Regions from separate parts of the Halodesulfovibrio sp. MK-HDV genome, predicted to be linked through region 2. Evidence: riboswitches for the same ligand, from Rfam matches in the RefSeq annotation. Region 2 holds a riboswitch; the other holds the start of a gene.
What was found. A riboswitch is a leader RNA that binds a small molecule or an ion and turns the genes downstream of it on or off. The one in region 2 is predicted to bind cobalamin.
Positions count from the first base shown of each region.

Region 1: another riboswitch for cobalamin. It lies ahead of MKHDV_RS11140 (sirohydrochlorin cobaltochelatase); the one in region 2 lies ahead of MKHDV_RS01885 (ribonucleoside triphosphate reductase).

Region 1 is NZ_WYDS01000013.1:3,665-6,881, forward strand. Features, by position in the region: gene MKHDV_RS11135 (iron ABC transporter permease) at 1-378, opposite strand, end outside; gene MKHDV_RS11140 (sirohydrochlorin cobaltochelatase) at 382-1,266, opposite strand; cobalamin riboswitch at 1,440-1,617, opposite strand; gene MKHDV_RS11145 (nucleoside recognition domain-containing protein) at 1,653-2,735, opposite strand.
Region 2 is NZ_WYDS01000002.1:80,067-83,283, reverse strand. Features, by position in the region: gene MKHDV_RS01895 (DJ-1/PfpI family protein) at 1-118, shown strand, start outside; gene MKHDV_RS01890 (hypothetical protein) at 345-704, opposite strand; cobalamin riboswitch at 1,188-1,345, shown strand; gene MKHDV_RS01885 (ribonucleoside triphosphate reductase) at 1,518-3,217, shown strand, end outside.

The sequences.
Region 1 (3,217 bases), on a different contig from region 2:
AAATCCAAAGAAAATGGCGACGGATGCGCCAAAGGCTGCTCCGCTGGAAACACCGATAGTGAATGGATCTGCAAGCGGGTTGCGTAAAATTCCTTGAAAGACCGTTCCGGAGATAGCAAGGCCGCTACCAATAAGTAGGGACAGGATAACGCGGCTGAATCTGATTTCCCACACAACAATTGAATTAGTTGTTTCAGCGGGGTGAGTGCTTGGAAAAATATGCTGCACTAACGTATTGAATGCCTGCTGGATTGGAATATCCAGTGGACCGTATGCAGAAGCCAGAACAGCAGACACCACACAGACAAAGGCTGTGATGCTGGCAAAAATGACGCACCGACGGGCACGGCGCTGAGCGATGTCTGCTGAGCTGATCATGATTTACAGAGAATTAAATGCTTTTTTCAAGTGCGCGACCCACTGGGCAACAACAACATCGTACTCACCGGTGCCTTTAAGCACTGTCTGTACTTTGAAACCTTCTTTTTCAAGAATAGATTTCCAGCTGTCATCTTCCGCACCGGCCATATCATTACGTGCGTGGTCGCCAGCAACAGACATCAGCGGCATGAGCCAAACTGTTTTAATGCCTTTAGCTTTCAGCTTAGGAATGATGTTGTCGAGAGCAGGGTAGCCTTCAACTGTACCAACATAGATGTTGGAATCTTCTTCACTGAGGTAGGTAGCGAGACCCGGGTAGTAAATGTTGCCCGGATCGTGTGTGCCGTGGCCCATAAAGATAACTGCTTCGTCTTTTTTGCGTTTAGCTGGAACGGTAGCAGGCAAGATTTTTGCCATTGAAGCTACGTCAGCAGGAGAATTCAAAAGCGGTGTGCCCACAGCAATGTGGCTGATGCTTTTAGGAATGCCATTGAATGCGCTAGCAGTTTTTTTGATGTCTGAAAATTCTTGTCCCGGAATTGTCTGCAGGGACTGAACTGCAACATGTGTAAAACCTTCATCACCCATCTGCGCGAGAGCAGTAGCGGGGGAAGGAACAATCATGTTTTCTGTGCGTTTGATCTTATTACGAATAATGGCAGCAGAGTATGCCCAGCGGATTTCAGTATCCGGAAAAGCTTTGGCAACTTCTTCGCCAATGTTTTCTAAAGATACACGAGCTTCAGGTACGGATGTACCGAACGCTACGAGCAGGATGCCCTTTTTAGGAGTTTCGACTTGTCCGTGACCAGCAAAAGCAGGGAATGACAAAACGAAAACAAGGACAACAGCGAGCATGAGTCGTAAAGAACGACTGCGGATCATGGCAAAAGCCTCCAACGTTTGGGGCGGGAAATATAACGCTTGGACAGTGCAAAGTACGCACCGATAGCGAAGTGTGTTTTGCATAACAAGGCCCCGTGCCTGCAAAACGTGCCGAATATTCACAGCCTGCCGAAGTGAAAAGGGGGGAGAGATTCGATGGCAGGTGTGGTGTGAATATGTACAAAGTATCAGGCAGGTCTTCCGGCTTGTTTCTTTTTCTCCGACCTTCCCAGTAAAACCAGTGGTACAATATGGAGAAAAATTGAATAAAACTTACGGCGGCGGGACCGCTCCCGATTTAAACGGGATTCCCTATTAGGCTCAATGAGCACCTGAAGTGAGGCACTGTACACGTAATAAAATTGACCGGTCAAGGAGTGATATTACTAACCGGCAATCCAAAGATACAAGATTGTTACGCAGATGAGGCTGCTGATGCGTAATGCCTGACTCATGAGTAACATCGGGAAGCCGATCTTAAAAGAGAAGACACCAGTTTGCGATGGCAACTGATGACGCAGTGCGCGGATTGGTGTGGCGACAATTGTTCCAAGAACCAGAGCCAGAACAAGCTGTGATGTGGTAAGTGCTCCGCCGTCTAAAAGAGCGCCCGCTGCTGCGATACCTGTTGTGAATTCCGCAGCCACTGCAAATACAACAACGCTGACAGCTTCAACAGGAAGATAGGCAGAAGTAACCCAACCTGCTGCGGCTGTACGAAGATATTCAAACATGCCTGCCTGATTCAAGGCGTAGATGAGGAAATATACTGGAGCGGTAATGGTACAGATGCGGATAAATCGTTTACGGAATGCCTGTAAAATTTTGGCAGCGGAAGTTGTTCTATGCGCTGGTTGTTTTTTTATAGGTGATGTTGTCGCATGGGGCGCGAGTTTTATTCGCGTCCAGATAAGTAGCAGGAGCGTGCGGAGCAGAGCAGCAAAGCCGTTGAGAGAAAGGTATATTATTCCCGCTGTGCGCGTCATCGGTACAATAATAAAGAATGTGGTCGGGAGATGCAGGAGAAAGACTGGTAGTCCTGTATTGATAAGGTAACTCAGCTTCATTTCCTGCAGGGAGATCTTTTTTTCTTTCCAGAACGTCATCAGCATGGTGTTTGCAGCTGTTCCTGAAAAAAATGCGGTTGTGAATGCCGCACCGGATTCATCTTTCAGGTTCCCGAAGCGCATGACAGGACGCACCAACGTGGCAAGAAGTGGTGCCCAGCCCATGCCTTCAACCGCAATACCAACAATAAGGCCAATGCCGAGAAAGCCGAGCATCCGAAGGAGCGGGCGGAGTAGTCCTGGCCATGCTTTACCCCACGTGAGCAAGCTTGGGTCATTGGAAAGGATGACACCTAGTGCTGTTAGCGAACAGATAGCGGCAATTACAAGCGCTTTTACTGGGCTTTTGGATTTGCGTTTGCGAGGGGCAGAGGTTGAGATGTTGGTTGATGCGTGTGACATGGAATCTCCTTGAGGTGGTGGTACGCCACACAAAAAGTAATTTCAAGTAAGTAAGTTATGCTTGAAATAAGAATATTTATCGATAATTTTCTGGAATAGTAGCTTGTTATGTAGAAAATAGAGCGCGGAATTTTGTGCAAAAAAAATCGCGCCACAGCAAGCTGTAGCGCGCATTTTTTCAATCGACATGCGATTAAGGAAACCGGGTAGTTTTCGCCGGTCCGAAAAAAGTAGCTTCCCCCAACTTTGTCCGACACATGAGGAAATTTCTTTTCAGGAGTAGACCATTCCTCCTGCACTGCGCTCTATATATCAAGAAGCGTGCCGTTTGTCATAACCTATTTATAAGAATGTAGAAAATTAGATATGGTTATAAATGATAAGGACATTCAACGGTAAGTGGTACAAAAAGGATTAGAGTGTCCGAGATTACGGATAAGTAGTCCGCAATCTCGGACGATTTGTGTTTAATGCTGATAGCG
Region 2 (3,217 bases):
CGTCACTGCCCCAGGAACTGCGCCAGTCAGCTTCACTGCGGCAGTATTTAAAAGCATCGGACTAGACCAAAGTGCAGTGCTCCAATTCAAACAAATGCTGGCAGCAGAACACGCTTAGCTTCCACTAGATATTTGTGTTCGCATTCCTATACCAATATCACTTCCCCGTGCATTTCTTGTAATCAGAACGGTTTAACCATTGATGTTTGGCATTGAACACGCATCACCACAAAAGAAACAAAACTGCTTGTTCCAAATGCTTACTATTTTCTATCACTATATCTTCCAGAAATAAAAAAAGCCCCGTACAACACGTACGAGGCTTTTTTTATTTGTAATAAGACTTATTTCTTCGTTTTTTCTTTCAGCTGTGGCTTATCCGCAGATTTCACACACATATTCTCATACGCATGAGCAAATACATTATTCACTTCATTCATTGAGGAAACTGATCCCATCTGACCGGCAAGGTAGCCATGCATAAACCCACGCTCGTATGAAAAAACTTTCGCTATATCCATATCGGTCGCGTCAGGGTTCTGGTCTTTGAACATTGCTTCACCCGCGGTGAAATATTCATTGGCAACTTCATTTTTACGCATCTCAAGTGCAAGATACCCGCACTGAATTTTGTTTTTATAATTACTCTTTACCGATGGTTCGGACATTTTAGGAGCTGCAACAGCAACCTGTGCAATAAGCATAAGCTTAACGCCATAATCAATGCTCTCATTTTCTCTCCCTGTTTTTTCTATCGTGATTATGTAATGCTGTATCCTTCTCACACATGACGCACGGTAACAACATGACTCTTAGATCATCCGTTTGCCAAACGCTCAAAAGTGACAACACTACTTTTTACACAGTTTGCTCACTTTTTAAAAGCAAAAGCGCAACTAATTAGAATAACACATCACCTGAGTGTAACCAATTTTCAGTCTGTTTTCCGTAACTCAAGTCACAGTTTGCAGGGTCTACAGAGCAATTTTAGTCACCCCGTAGATCACCTTTTGGAGTAAACAATCTCGTGTCAACTCTCAAGTGAAAAAAAGTGGATATTGAATTTGTGCGTAAAAAAAATATTGCTTTTATTTAAGAGTATTACATTGTGAATTACTTGTGGATTGGGCGAATATGCACAACTCCACACTTGATGCCAAAGGGGCTTTTTGTTAGCTCTGTGGCACCCAAAGAATACTCCTTCAGGGGCCGAAAGGCGCAAAGGAAATCCGGTCTTAATCCGGTGCGGTCCTGCCGCTGTAATCTCACTTGTCTTCATCGAAGTTGCCACCCACGGCAGTACAAGTCAGAAAGCCAGCCACCTTCCTGAAGTTCTACCGGTATCAAAGCGTACTACCGGTATTCTATCAAAATAATCCATAACCTGTGCCTGCGTATGTTGAGGTTCTGCCTTTATATACACATCTCAGGCTGAAGATGTCGAAATGCTGTCCTGGCGCATGCGTTCTATTCGTATGCTCTAATTTTGCCTGCACTTCATGACGTCCGGAGCTCTAATGCCGAAACAGATCCTCAAGCGAGACGGTTGCATCGAAACTTGGTCCCTCGAACGAATTGCCCAAGCTATCCTCAAAGCCCTCAAAGGCAGTGGCATCAAAGATCCACTTCTCTCCAAACGACTTGCACGCAAAGTTGAAGAAAAACTTTCGAATGTGGAAGTTCCAGAGCAAGAACAAGTGCAAGACACAGTGCAGCAAGTACTCATGGAAGCTCGCTTGTATGCTGTTGCAGAGCGTTACATCATTTACCGTGAAAAACGCCGCGAAATGCGTACTCAGGATCAGGCATACTTCGACGTATCCAGCATGATCGAAAGCTACCTCGATCGTAGCGACTGGCGCGTAAACGAAAACTCCAACATGGGTCACTCATTTCAGGGTCTTATCCTGCATATGGCAGGCTCTGTTCAGGCTCGTTACGTGCTTGACAAATATCCGGAAGAAATCCGTCAGTCCCATACTCACGGCTACTTCCACATTCACGATCTTTCCTTTGGTCTTGCTGGCTACTGCTCCGGTTGGAGCCTGCGCGACCTGCTTCTCGAAGGGTTTAACCTTGAAGGCCGCTGCTGCTCTGCACCAGCAAAACACTTCGACTCCGCATGTGGCCAGATTGTAAACTTCCTTGGCACCCTGCAGAACGAATGGTCCGGCGCACAGGCATTCAACAACGTTGATACCTACCTTGCACCGTTCATCCGTAACGACAAACTCGATTACCCGACTGTTCGTCAGCAGATCCAGAAACTCGTTTACAACCTGAACACAACATCCCGTTGGGGTGGCCAGAGCCCGTTCACCAACTTTACCTTCGACATGGTTATTCCTGCGCATATTGCTAAGGAACCTATCATCATCGGTGGCGCGTTCCAGGACACAACCTACGGCGATTATCAGGAAGAAATGGATATGATCAACCGTGCGTTCCTCGAGGTTATGCTCGAAGGTGACGCAGACGGCCGTATCTTCTCTTTCCCTATTCCTACATACAACGTTACTAAAGACTTTGACTGGGATTCCGTTCCTGCTCAGCTTCTTATGGAACTTACTGCCAAGTACGGTGTTCCGTACTTCCAGAACTTCATCAACTCCGACCTCAATCCGGAAGATGTTCGTTCTATGTGCTGCCGTTTGCAGATGGATCTTCGTGAAATCCGCAAAAAGACAGGCGGCCTCTTCGGCGCTGGCGACCTCACCGGTTCTATCGGTGTTGTTACCCTGAACCTGCCTAAACTTGCTTACCTTGCGCACAACGAAGAAGATTTCCTCGACCTCGTTGAAGAATACGCAGAAATGGCAAAAGACTCTCTCGAGTTCAAACGCAAACTTTGCGAACACCATCTCGAGTCAGGCATGTTCCCGTTCTCTCGTCGCTACCTCAAAAACGGCTACAAAGGCCACTTCTCCACCATCGGTCTTATCGGTGGTCACGAAGCATGCCTCAACTTGCTCGGTAAAGGTATCGAAACTGAAAGCGGTCTGCGCCTCATGCGTCGCGTCCTCAACCACTTGCGTTCCCTTACAGTTCGCTTCCAGGAAGAAACCGGCCACCTTTACAACCTTGAGGCAACTCCGGGCGAAGGTACTTGCTACCGTCTTGCTAAAACAGACAAAGACCTCTACGCAGACATCATCTGCGCTGGTAACGAAGTACCTTACTACACTAACTCCACCCTGCTTCCAGTAGGTCTTACCGG